3 regions of the Rothia sp. SD9660Na genome follow, and region 2 is predicted to be linked to each of the others. Evidence: predicted binding sites of a transcription regulator. Region 2 holds the regulator's gene; each other region holds the start of a gene.
The links. The regulator HrcA, encoded in region 2, represses chaperone genes, less so after heat shock. The targets are predictions, from matches to a motif close to TTNGCACTCGNNNNNNNCGAGTGCNAA.
Positions count from the first base shown of each region.

Region 1: a site for HrcA is predicted at 2,399-2,425, ahead of groL (chaperonin GroEL). Genes of this name have one in related genera too.
Region 3: a site for HrcA is predicted at 1,816-1,842, ahead of groES (co-chaperone GroES). Genes of this name have one in related genera too.

Region 1 covers NZ_CP125946.1:339,735-344,061, reverse strand. Annotated here, with positions in the region: gene rlmC (23S rRNA (uracil(747)-C(5))-methyltransferase RlmC) at 1-94, opposite strand, end outside; gene QM007_RS01780 (hypothetical protein) at 211-363, opposite strand; gene groL (chaperonin GroEL) at 603-2,228, opposite strand; gene QM007_RS01770 (LytR C-terminal domain-containing protein) at 2,561-3,325, opposite strand; gene QM007_RS01765 (DUF3263 domain-containing protein) at 3,438-3,680, opposite strand; gene QM007_RS01760 (uracil-DNA glycosylase) at 3,744-4,327, shown strand, end outside.
Region 2 covers NZ_CP125946.1:1,214,296-1,218,622, forward strand. Annotated here, with positions in the region: gene QM007_RS05920 (DUF3097 family protein) at 146-1,003, opposite strand; gene hrcA (heat-inducible transcriptional repressor HrcA) at 1,181-2,173, shown strand; gene dnaJ (molecular chaperone DnaJ) at 2,220-3,350, shown strand; gene QM007_RS05935 (16S rRNA (uracil(1498)-N(3))-methyltransferase) at 3,360-4,118, shown strand; gene QM007_RS05940 (PhoH family protein) at 4,201-4,327, shown strand, end outside.
Region 3 covers NZ_CP125946.1:641,689-646,015, forward strand. Annotated here, with positions in the region: gene QM007_RS03220 (class I SAM-dependent methyltransferase) at 1-1,259, opposite strand, end outside; gene groES (co-chaperone GroES) at 1,951-2,238, shown strand; gene groL (chaperonin GroEL) at 2,294-3,889, shown strand; gene QM007_RS03235 (acyltransferase family protein) at 4,107-4,327, shown strand, end outside.

The DNA of each region.
Region 1 (4,327 bases), 870 kb from region 2:
CGTCATGCTGCTTGCCCGTTAACTGGTCGGCGTATGGGGTTTCAAGCAGGGAGCATGAGCGGCAGAGGCCGGCATCGAAGTAGTGGCAACGCATAGCTTCACTATTTTACAGCCCCTGCCACCTGGCGTATAGGCGGATTTGGAGCAAAGAGAAACCGGCGCCTCGTTGCAGAGACGCCGATTCCAGGAAAACACAATCACTATTAACTCTTAGCCACCTGCACCAAATGCAAGATCGCGATGGGGAGACTCAGCGCTCTTCTTCTCGAGCTTGGTCCAACCGTCGGATGCGTAGGCAACAAGTAGCATCGCCAGGAGTCCTACGATGATTGCGTAGAGAACAAGATCGACATTGGTAACCATATGCCTCACACCTTTCAGTTTCACCTTTGATACTGATGAGTAAAAGTAAGAGAAGACCTCTTTAGTGATTTAAAGCATACCTACAGATAGATGTGAGGTGCAATACTATTATCTAAATTTTTTAGTCATATTTTTGGCGGGGTGCAAAAACTCCGCCGCACCTTGCCCGAGGGCAAGAAACGGCGGAGTTTTGAGCGCATCGAAAGCCGGATTTCGCCGGTTTTCTCAGGCGGGCGTGATTACATCATGCCGCCCATGCCACCCATGTCGGGGGCGGCAGCTGCTGCTGCGGGTTCGGGCTTGTCGGCAACGACGGCCTCGGTGGTCAGGAAGAGACCGGCGATGGAGGCAGCGTTCTGCAGGGCAGAGCGGGTTACCTTCACGGGGTCGTTGATGCCTGCTGCCATGAGGTCTTCGTACTCACCGGTTGCGGCGTTCAGGCCGGTACCTGCGGGCAGGTTGCGGACCTTGTCGACAACGACGCCGGGCTCCAGGCCTGCGTTGAAGGCGATCTGCTTGAGGGGAGCATCGATAGCGACGCGGACGATGTTGGCACCGGTTGCTTCGTCGCCGGAAAGTTCCAGCTTCTCGAAGGCCTTAACGCCGGCCTGAATCAGGGCTACGCCGCCGCCGGGGACGATGCCCTCTTCAACGGCTGCCTTAGCGTTGCGGACGGCGTCCTCGATGCGGTGCTTGCGTTCCTTGAGTTCGACCTCGGTGGCGGCACCTGCCTTGAGAACTGCGACGCCGCCAGCCAGCTTGGCCAGGCGCTCCTGCAGCTTCTCGCGGTCGTAGTCGGAATCGGAGTTAGCGATTTCGCCACGGATCTGGGCTACGCGCCCCTCGATAGCGTCGGCATCGCCGGCGCCCTCGATGATGGTGGTCTCGTCCTTGGTGACAACAACCTTGCGGGCCTGGCCCAGCAGGTCGATGGTTGCGGTGTCGAGGGAGAGGCCGACCTCTTCGGTGATGACCTGGCCGCCGGTGAGAATAGCGATGTCGGCCAGCTGAGCCTTGCGGCGGTCGCCGAAGCCGGGAGCCTTAACAGCTACAGACTTGATGGAACCGCGCATCTTGTTAAGCACCAGCAGGGCCAGGGCTTCGCCCTCGACGTCCTCTGCGACAATCAGCAGGGGCTTGCCGGACTGCATGACCTTTTCGAGGACGGGGACGAGGTCCTTGACGTTAGAAATCTTGGAGCTAACAATCAGGATGTAGGGGTCTTCAAGAACAGCTTCCTGGCGGTCTGCGTCGGTGACGAAGTAGCCGGAGAGGAAGCCCTTGTCGAAGCGCATGCCCTCGGTCAGTTCCAGGGTCAGGCCGAAGGTGTTGGACTCTTCGACGGTGATGACGCCTTCCTTGCCGACCTTTTCCATGGCCTGGGCAATCAGCTTACCGATTTCGGGGTCGCCGGCTGAGATAGATGCGGTTGCAGCGATCTCTTCTTCGGTTTCAACTTCCTTAGCTGACTCCAGCAGTTCGGCAGTGACGGCTTCAACAGCCTTTTCGATGCCGCGCTTGAGGGAGAGGGGGTCGGCACCAGCAGCGACGTTGCGCAGGCCTTCGCGGACGAGAGCCTGAGCTAGGACGGTTGCGGTGGTGGTACCGTCACCGGCGATGTCGTCGGTCTTCTTGGCGACTTCCTTGACCAGCTCTGCGCCGATCTTTTCGTAGGGGTCTTCGAGTTCGATTTCCTTGGCGATGGAAACACCGTCGTTGGTGATGGTGGGTGCGCCCCAGGCCTTCTCCAGTACAACGTTGCGACCGCGGGGGCCGAGGGTTACCTTCACTGCGTCTGCCAGGGTGTTTAGACCCTTTTCAAGACCGCGGCGTGCCTCTTCATCAAAAGCAATCAGCTTTGCCATATGGCTTTCGCTCCTTCTGGAACATTCGGGGTGAGCGCGATTCTTCGGTGCCCGCGACGGACGGCGCAGCCCGGCTTGTGCTGCCATGGGGCAGGTGGGTGCGCCTCACCAGAGCATCGCTTCAGGTGTCTTACTCAAGAGCGGTTCGGCGGCTAAACCTAGCACATGATTTAGCAGTCGAAGCCTCTGAGTGCTAATACCAATCTTGGCACTTGAGCTCTAGGGGCGCAAACCTATTGCTCTCACAGCCGACCCTTAATCGCCCACAGCGCACAAGAGGTGCTAGGTAGGTCAGCGGTGGGCGGACGTCCGCTGGGCGTGAGCTAGCGGCCCTAACCTAGCTGGTAGGTGCCGGTTGCCCAGTCGTAGATGTAGCTACCGGCGGGGTCGAAGTAGAAGGTGCCAGTTGCCGGGTCATAACTGTAGCGGTCGACCCCCTCGGGCACAGTAGAGTTGGCAGGCGCTTCCCCTGCCCCAGTCGAGTTCTCTATCCCGGTGACAGCGTTGGCGGTTTCTTCGGCAGTAGCTGAGGGCGAGGACGCGACTCCCGGCAGGCTGGTGGGGTCGAAATCAGCTCCCAGGACCACGTAGACAAGGCCGGTCTCAGCCTGGTAGTCCTGGGCGATGGTAGGCAGACCTAGGGCATCAGCTATTTCGTTAGCTTCTGAGGAGGCGCCGGTGGCGAAGTAGACCATGGATTCAGCGGTGTAGGCCCCGGCCCAGTTAGCGGTAGAGGTAACGGTGTAGCCGGCCGCTTCGAGGGCTGCGGTGGCCTGGGCGGCAGCACCGGCCGGGGCGCTGGAGTTGTAGACCTCAACGGTCACGCTGGAGGGGTTAGTGGTGGGAGTAGCTTCAGTGCTCGGGCTTGCCGAAGCGGTAGCGGTGGCGCTACTGGTTCCGGATGCCTCGGGGGCAGCGGTACGCGGAGAAATCACGTACATGGTGCCACCTACAATAAGGGCCAGCACGCCGCTGATAATAATTGCCAGTAGCCCTGCGCGAGAGGTTGCATTGTCAACAGGGGCACCGCGATAGGCGCCTCGGCGGGAGGTGTTTTCGTCGATATCGTCGAACTCATCGCGGGGGTAGCTGTTCACGGGCGTCCTCATGATCGTGCGCGGTGGCGGGGTTTTAGTTACTAGGGTACACGCTAGGCTTCTTCAAGAGGCAGGTAAAGCAGGCTTGCAGCGAAGCTGCCGACCAAGAGAGTTAGGTCAGAGCATCGCGCTTGAGGCGTAGGCGGCGGGTGAGCGCAGGTTCGGCGGCAATTGCTCTGGGATTGTCGATGAGGGCGTTGAGCCGCTGGTAGTAGGCCACCGGGGTGAGCCCCAGGGTGCGGGTAATAGCCTGTTCTTTACTACCCTGGTACTTGAAGCGTTTTTTCTCAAGATTGAGAATTGCCGCTTCGTTCTCGGTGAGGCCCTCTTCGGGTTCGGTGGTCTCGCTGCTCATCTCTTCACTTTCGGTGGTCTAGTCTTAGTAGGGAGAATACCGCACCGACGCCTAAGGAGTACCGTGCCTGCCCGCCCCCTGCATGAGATTATGGACCCTGGCTGGGCTCAAGCCCTCGCCCCGGCAGAACCCCAGATTCGAGCTATGGGTAACTTTCTGCGGGCAGAGCACGAGGCTGGGCGGACAACACTGCCCCCGGGGGCCGATATTTTCCGCGCTTTCACCTACCCCATGAGCGAGGTCAAAGTGCTGGTGATTGGGCAGGATCCCTACCCCACTCCCGGCCACGCGATGGGGTTGAGCTTTTCGGTACGCCCCGAGGTGCGCCCGATTCCCCGGTCGCTACAGAACATTTATAAGGAGCTCCAGGCCGACACCGGGCTGGTGCCCCCACCCCACGGGGATCTTACGGCGTGGAGCGCCCAGGGGGTTATGCTCATGAACCGGGTGCTTTCCGTAGGGGCAGGCCAGGCAGGCTCGCACCGTAATCTGGGCTGGGAGCACATCACGACCGCCGCCATCGAGGCGCTGGCGCAGCGGGGCACGCCCCTGGTGGGGCTACTCTGGGGTGCGGACGCCCGCAAATGCAGGCCCCTGCTCGGCGGCTACCCCTGTGTTGAGTCTCCCCATCCGTCACCGCTTTCGGC
Region 2 (4,327 bases):
TGAGGTTGAAGGGCGAATGAGTGATGTGCAGGCTTTTAAGCCCACCAGTCACAATTTTAGTCAAAGCCGGGGGAGGGCGGTATATGTGAAGCCTACGAATTTATGGGGGAGCAGGACGATATTTGTCACACCGGCTGTACCCGCTCTAGCCTGCTGACCCATCCAGGGTGACGAAGTCAATGAGGTGTTCTACGGGCCCTAAGAGACTTGGTTCAAGGTCGGTGTAGGAGTTGACCCTCTTGAGGATGGAATCCCAGCCGGCGCGGACATCCCCGGGGGTCTCTGCCGCCCGGCCGAAACGCCGCAGTATGCCGGTCTTCCAATCTTCCCTGCGGGGAACTTCGGGCCAGGCCTGTAAGCCCAATACCTGGGGCTTGACGGCCTGCCAGATATCCACAAAGGGGTGGCCCACAATCAGCACGTTATCGCGGGCACCTGCTACGGCCATGGCCTCTTGTGCGATGTGCTCTTCCTTACTTCCCGCCACCAGGTGATCTACCAGAATTCCTAGCCTGCGGTGGGGAGCTGGGCCAAAGGCTGCAACAGCACCAGCGAGGTCATCAACCCCGTGCAGAGGCTCCACCACGATACCCTCAACCCGTAGGTCGTGGCCCCAGACCTTTTCAATGAGCTCGGCATCGTGTACGCCCTCCACCCAGATACGGCTGGCTCTGGCCGTCCGCGCTAGAGCGTTTTCCACCGCAACCGACCCCGACCGAGAAACCTGCCGTGTAGCGGTCTTAGGCTTCTGCTGAGGCTTGGTTAGGTCAATGCTGCGACCCTCAAGCAAAAACCCCGGCCCCAGGGGGAAGAACTTGATTCGGCCCCGCCGGTCTTCGAGGCCCACCTGGGGGCCGGACGCCGTAGCCCGCAGGGTCACTGCCGCCCCCACAAAGCCGGTGGCGGCGTCCTCTAACACCATGCCGGGGGTAAGAGGTACCTTGGGCAGGGCAGGGCGGTGGGAGGTGAGGTCGGCCTGACCCCAAGTATCGCGGTAGTCCATCGGTGTGTCTCTCACTCTCTCATCCAGGGGCATTAGCCATCAGCGTACCGAGTTCTGATTCTAGTTCAGTGGTATTAGAGTTAACGGGTAACTTAGCACTCAAGGTCATCAAGTGCTAACTTAGCCCCGCAGATCTCTTCGCCCGCCTAACGAAGACCTATGAGCCCAGGAGGTGCCGTGAACCACCCGAGACGCTTGCAAGTTCTGCAAGCCATCGTCGAAGAATACGTGCACACCCGCGAGCCCGTGGGGTCCAAAACCCTGCTTGAGCGGCACCAGCTGGGGGTTTCCAGCGCCACCGTCCGCAACGACATGGCAGCCCTTGAAGAACAGGGTCTCATCCAGGCCCCCCACGCCAGCGCCGGGCGGGTGCCCACCGACCGAGGCTACCGCCTTTTCGTTGACCAGATATCGTCCTTACAACCCCTCTCTGACGCTGAAAAACGGGCGATTCGCACCTTACTCGATAGTGCCGAAAGCGTTGATGAGATGATGAAGACCAGCGTGCGTCTACTCTCATCACTCACCCATCAGGTAGCTATGGTGCAGTACCCCACCGGCCCGGCTGCCAGTGTGCGTCATATCGAGCTGGTCTCCCTCTCCAGCTCCACGGTGCTGCTAATCCTTATCACCGACTCCGGCCATGTTAACCAGCGCACCCTCACCCTCGCCCACAGCCCCGAAGAGCTTGCAGTAGCCCGCCAGCAACTCCTTGACCTCTACGCCAACCGTACGCTCGACAGCATAGCCGCAGCACCGGCGTCCGTCCCCGGTACTAACCTGCTCGGTCCCCTTACCGAGGCCTTGCACCTACTTGCAGCCCAGGGGGCCTCATCGCAGGTGCTGATTGCGGGAACCTCCTACCTTGCTGCCTCGACCGTAGATTTCAGAGGCAGCATCGCCCCGGTACTCGATGCCCTAGAAGAGCAGGTTGCGCTCCTCAAGCTACTCACCGACCTAGAGCACGATGAACGCGGATTTGCCGTGAGTATTGGCTCTGAGAACCGCAGCGAATCCCTGGCCGAAACCTCCGTCATCGCCAGTAGTTACGGGCCCGGGGGAGCTGCCCACGTGGGAGTCGTTGGCCCCACCCGCATGGACTACACCAGCACCGTCTCCAAGGTCAACGCCGTAGCCCGCTACCTATCCAAGATTTTGGGCCAGGCCTAGCCCTGCGCCTACCCCCTTTAAACCAGCCCATCGAAAGAGAGAACCAGTGAGCAGTCACTACGAAACCCTCGGCGTCTCACGCGATGCCAGCCCCGAAGAAATCAAGAAGGCCTACCGTAAGAAGGCCCGCCAGTTGCACCCCGACATCAACCCTTCGGAAGAAGCTGCCGAGGAGTTCAAGCGCGTCTCTCTCGCCCACGATGTGCTCTCTGACCCCGAAAAGCGCCGCATCTATGACCAGACCGGCAACGAAAACGGCACCGCCGGTGGCTTCGGTGCAGGAGCAGGCGGCTTCGGCGGGGGCTTTGGCGGCTTCCAAGACATCTTCGATACCTTCTTCAACTCTACCCCGCGCGGCCCCCAGAGCCGCGTCCGCCAGGGCCAGGACGCCCTCATCAACGTCAAGATTGACCTCAAAGATGCCGTCTTTGGCGCCAACAAGCCCATCACCGTTGATACCGCCGTCACCTGTGACCTCTGCAAGGGCGAAGGAACCGCTGAGGGCACCCACCCCGAAACCTGCGACACCTGCCACGGCCAGGGCTACATGCAGCGCCAGGTCCAGTCAATTCTGGGCACCGTTGTGCAGCCCGTTGAGTGCCCCACCTGCCGCGGGTTCGGCACCGTCATCAAACACCCCTGCGCTGAATGCTACGGCGAAGGCCGCGTGCGGGAACGCAAGCCCCTCACCATCAAAATTCCCGCCGGCGTCACCAACGGCGCCCGCATCCGCCTGGCAGGCCAGGGCGAAGCCGGCACCGCAGGCGGCCCCAATGGCGACCTCTACGTTGAGCTGCGCGTCAACCCCGACCCCACCTTCAGCCGCGACGGCGATGACCTGGTAGCCACCGTAGGTGTGCCCATGACTGCCGCGGCCCTGGGCACCACCATCACTCTCGACACCTTCGACGGCCCCCAGCAGGTTCAGATTCCCACCGGAACCCAGTCAGGTGACGTGGTCACCCTTAAGGACCTGGGCGTCACCCACCTGCGCGGCGGCGGCCGCGGCGACATCCGCGTGCAGATTGAGGTGCGCACCCCCACCGACCTCACCGAGGAGCAGAAGAACCTGCTCAAGCAGTTCTCCGAGCTTCGCGGCGAGGACCTGCAGGTCAGCGAAACCGTCACCCACAAGCAGGGCGGCTTCTTCTCCCGCCTCAAAGACCACCTCAAATAGGACGACCCCATGAGCAACGCTGTCTACTACATCGAACCTGACGAGCTGGCTGCCCTGACGCCAGGTGCCACCCTGCACCTGACCGGCGACGAGGGGCACCACGCCCTCGTCAAACGTCCGGAGCTCGGGGAAGGGCTCGATGTGGTAGACGGTGAGGGCAACCGCGCTATCACCCGGGTTACTGAGCTGGGTCAGGACGGCCCTGTGCTTGAGGTCCTCGAGCTTACCGAAGATACGGTGGGGGTAGAGATATACCTGGTGCAGGCCCTGGCTAAGGGGGATAGGGATATCCAGGCCATTGAAATGGCCACTGAGCTGGGTGCCCACGGTATTGTGCCCTGGAGTGCCGACCGGTCGATTGTGCGCTGGAAGATGGAGCGGGCCGTCAAAGCACGGGCTAAGTGGCAGAATACCGTTCGGGCAGCAGCTAAGCAGTCCCGCCGGGCCCTGCTACCCCCGGTCTACGAGCAGCACTCAACCGCAGATTTAGCCGACCTTGCCCACGAGCTGGGGGAGGACGGGCTCTTCCTGGTTCTCCACGAGCAGGCAGATTACCGTCTCACCCAAGCTCTTGAAAAGCACCTGATCGATCGGGTGAAAGAGGTCTACTTCATCGTTGGCCCCGAAGGTGGTATCAGCCCCCGAGAACTCGACCTGCTTACGGAAGCCGGGGCCCACACGGTGCTGCTTGGCCCAGAAATCCTCCGTAGTTCTACCGCCGGTGCAGCCGCTATTTCTGCCCTCAACGTTGCGCTAGGACGCTGGTAAACCCCGTTCTGCTACAGGTAAAGTAAGAACTACCGCGTACGCTTTGTATTTCAAGGAGCTCTGACAGCCCGCACGGGCATCTATGACTACCTCATCTACGGCTAGTAGCCGCCCCCTCTCTGTTGCCCGCACCTTTTCTTTCCGGTCAACCGAAGAGATGGTCGCGGTGCTTGGCCCCCACGACGGAAATATCACCCTGATCGAGCAGG
Region 3 (4,327 bases), 570 kb from region 2:
GCTAGCCGCTGGGAATCTGTTCCCTGCCCCAGTCGGGTTAGAACCAGGGTAGCTTCTTTGTGAGGAGCCCCCTTCTTCTTTTTTACTCCGGTCAGCAGGCTTGCCCGCAGTTTTTCGGGGACCACATCGACCCCCCGCTTTTTGATGGTTAGGGCGGTAATTCCTTCTTCTTTGACCCAGCGGCGTAGCTTCTTCTCATTCAAAGGCAGGGTGCCCAGGACGCGGTAGGAGCGGCCCAGGGGGCTAACTACTGGGGAGTCCGAGGTCAGGTAGGCAATATTTTCATCCAGCAGGGTGGCCCCGACTGCCCGCGCAAAATCCGCGACCAGGTGGGAACGAACCACCGCCCCGTCGGGCTCAATCAGGTAGTCCCCTAAGTCAGCTACCTTAAGCGGCTCTTCATCGGCTGACGCCGTGAGCTGGGACGTCATCTCACCCAGGACCTGCCGGGTAACGGCGTTCGCCCCCAATACGGTAGCCGAGCGGGCAACCCCGGGCCGGGCCAGGGCGTTGAACCAGAGCACCACCTCCACCACAGACCCGCCGTGACTGACCCACTCGGCCTCCACCCCGCTCGGGATCGCCTCGTGGGGCAGGCCCGGGCCTAGCTTGACCCCCATAGGAATTCCGGTTGCCGCCAGCTTCTGCAGGAAGGAAAAGGGCGGGGAGAAGGCTTCGGGGTCAAAAAGGCGGGAGGTGGTAGAGCCGCCTTCAACCTCCCGGCGGGCTGGGTCTAGCCAGAGGGCGGCGACGCGCTCACCGCTCACGGTGGTGAGTTGTTCGAGCTCAACCTGTTCTACATCGCCCACGAGCACCTGGGCAGTGGGGTAAGGGGAGAGATTGTGGGCGGTCAGGGCTGCTGTAGCGGGGTCAAGCTCAACGGACGTCACCGCTAACCCTGCGCGGGCAAAGGCGAGGGAGTCTGCCCCCAGGCCACAGCCCAAATCAGCAACAGATTTTAGCCCGGCCTCCACGAAACGGGCAGCATGATGGTCGGCAACTGCTGCCCGGGTCGCCTGCTCATAGCCAGCCTCGGTGAAGAGCATACGCGAGGCTTCTTCCCCGAACTTGGTGGCCCCCAGGGCCCGCAGACGGGCCTGGGTCAGCAGGGCAGAGGAATCCTCGGCGCTGAAACCTTGAGCCCGCAGCTTACTGACGGCCTGGAGGGAACTAGCCGGCTGATAGGGCACTAGCTGGTCTAGGACTGCTAGCTGGTCGGCGGAGAAAGGCTGGGCACCGGCGCGGGGGAAAAAGGTCATGTACCTAGTTTAAAGGTTAGGGTGGGCGAGACCCGCTGAAGGCCGACTGGCTGGGGCTGGCGTGAATCGGGCGAGCCCCCAGGGCGCTAGAGCCGATGGCGGTAAAGGCTACCGGGAGGGAAGAAACCAGCATGATACCTGAGATAGCCAGGGGCCCGGCACGATGGCAACCTGCGAGAACATCGACCAGATGGAGAGGAACTTAGCCCACTGGGCGCTAGAGGGATGAGAAGGAAGCCGGCTCCAAAGAGGCCAAGGCAGAGGGCGGTCGTGGCTTTGCCGCGGTCTTGAGTAGAGACAGTTTCTGCTAGTACGGAGCCCCCAGCCTGATGGCTGCCAGAATCTGGATGGGAACGACGGCCCCGAAGCCGGCTGCGAAAAGAAAAGAGGGGACGAGTACCGGCCAGAAGATGAGTTTGAGCATGGTCGCCTATCTGCCGGGGAAAGTCGCTTCAACCTGTATTGTAGGGCACAACAACCTAAGCTGAGGCGGTGCGCTGTCTGCGAAACCGGCGCTTTATCTTGCCCGTAGGGGGTGAGGGGAATAAAGTTTTAGTTAGCACTTGACCGTTGACAGTGCTAAATCGGCAGTCGGTAGCACCGCGACGATACCGGCTTGAGCCCGCTTAGTGCATCATGGTCACCCCTTTTACGTTTTACGCTGAGACCTCACTTGAAGGAGTACCTCACCATGGCTATCAAGCCCCTCGAAGACCGCATTGTCGTTCAGATCGTTGAAGCAGAGCAGACCACCGCATCCGGCCTGGTTATCCCCGATACCGCTAAGGAAAAGCCCCAGGAGGCTAAGGTTATCGCTGTTGGCCCCGGCCGCATCGACGACAAGGGAAACCGCATCCCCGTTGACGTAGCTGAAGGTGACGTCGTTATCTTCTCCAAGTACGGTGGCACCGAGGTTAAGTACGGTGGAGCTGAGTACCTGATTCTCTCAGCCCGCGACGTTCTGGCTGTCGTTTCCTAAGTTTTCGCTGTTTCTACCGCACAAACCACGAAACACGAGAAAGAAGTAAGGATTCATGGCAAAACAGCTTGAATTCAATGATGATGCGCGTAAGCACCTGCAGGCAGGCGTCGATAAGCTTGCTAACGCTGTCAAGGTAACCCTGGGCCCCCGCGGCCGTAACGTGGTGCTTGATAAGCAGTGGGGCGCCCCCATCATCACCAACGACGGTGTGTCGATCGCCCGCGAGATTGAACTGGAAAACCCCTACGAAAACCTGGGTGCCCAGCTCGCCAAGGAAGTAGCTACCAAGACCAACGATGTTGCTGGCGACGGTACCACCACCGCAACCGTCCTCGCCCAGGCACTGGTGTCTGAGGGCCTGCGCAACGTTACCTCGGGCGCTGCCCCCGGTGAGGTCAAGCGCGGCATCGAGACCGCAACCAAGCTGGTATCTGAGCGCCTGCTGGCTAACGCCCGCGAGGTCAAGGGTGAAGAAGTTGCCCACGTAGCAGCTATCTCAGCTCAGTCACCCCAGATTGGTGAGCTGCTCTCTGAGGCCTTCAGCAAGGTAGGCCAGGACGGCGTCATCACCATCGAGGACGGCTCCACCACCGAGGTTGAGCTCGAAGTGACCGAGGGTATGCAGTTCGACAAGGGCTACCTTTCACCCTCCTTCGTCACCGACCCTGAACGTGCCGAGGCTGTTCTTGAGAACACCGCGATTCTGCTCTACCAGGGCAAGATTTCAACCGTGGCTGAGATTATGCCCGTGCTTGAGAAGATTGTTCAGGCTAAGAAGCCTCTGACCATCATCGCTGAGGACGTGGACGGCGAAGCTCTTTCCACTCTGGTGGTTAATAAGCTCCGCGGCAACCTTGACGTCGTAGCGCTGAAGGCACCCGGTTTTGGCGACCGCCGTAAGGCAATCTTCCAGGACCTGGCTATCCTGACCGGTGGCACCGTCATCACCGGTGAACTGGGCATTTCCCTGGACGCCGTCACCCTGGACCAGCTCGGTTCAGCCCGCCGTGTGACCGTCACCAAGAACAACACCACCATCGTCGACGGTGGCGGCACCTCTGAGGCCGTTGCCGAGCGCGTTGACCAGCTGCGTGCCGAAATTGAGCGCGTGGACTCCGAGTGGGACCGCGAAAAGCTCAAGGAACGCCTGGCCAAGCTGGCCGGTGGCGTAGGCGTCATCAAGGTGGGTGCTGCAACCGAGGTTGAGGCCAAGGAACGCAAGCACCGCATCGAGGATGCCGTGTCCTCCACCCGTGCCGCTCTGGAAGAGGGCATTGTCGCCGGTGGCGGTACCGCCCTGGTTCACGCTCTGGCAGCCCTGGACGGCGTTGAGCTCGAATCCCGCGATGCCCAGGTGGGCGTAGACATCGTCCGCCGCGCCCTGGTTCAGCCCCTGCGCTGGATTGCCGAGAACGCAGGTGAGGACGGCTACGTGGTCACCTCCCGCGTAGCCGACATGCCCGTAGGTTCCGGCTTCAACGCCGCCACCGGTGAGTATGAGGACCTGATGGCCCGCGGCGTCATCGACCCCGTCAAGGTCACCCGCTCAGCCCTGGAAAATGCGGCCTCTATCGCTGCCCTGGTGCTGACCACTGAGACCCTGGTTGTCGAAAAGCCCGAGGAAAAGGGCGAGGACGAGGCCAAGTAAAGGCCCCGCCCCCGCACTCAAGGCCTTACCGGGCCACTTGAGGCAGAACAACCCCTGCCCCTACCGTGACTAACACCGTAGGGGCAGGGGTTTGCTTTTTAAAGCAAATTTTCAGTCACCGGGAGTAAGATTTTTAACTTGGTGTCTTCCTGCCAGTTACCTTTCGATAACTGACTTTCTGGCACCAGATGATTGCCAGCAAAGGAGGTAGACCGCAGTGCCCCGCCCCGCAGCCGAGCCCACACCAGCCACCGGTACCATCGCAACCGTCACTCGTTCAGCGGAACAGGCCTGGCGCCCCGAGATCCAGGGCCTGCGCGCGCTCGCCCTGCTGCTGGTGGCCGCCTACCATTTCTGGTTTGGTCGGGTATCCGGCGGTGTTGATGTCTTCCTGCTGATTTCGGCTTTCCTCTTAACCGGGTCCTTTGCCCGCAAGAT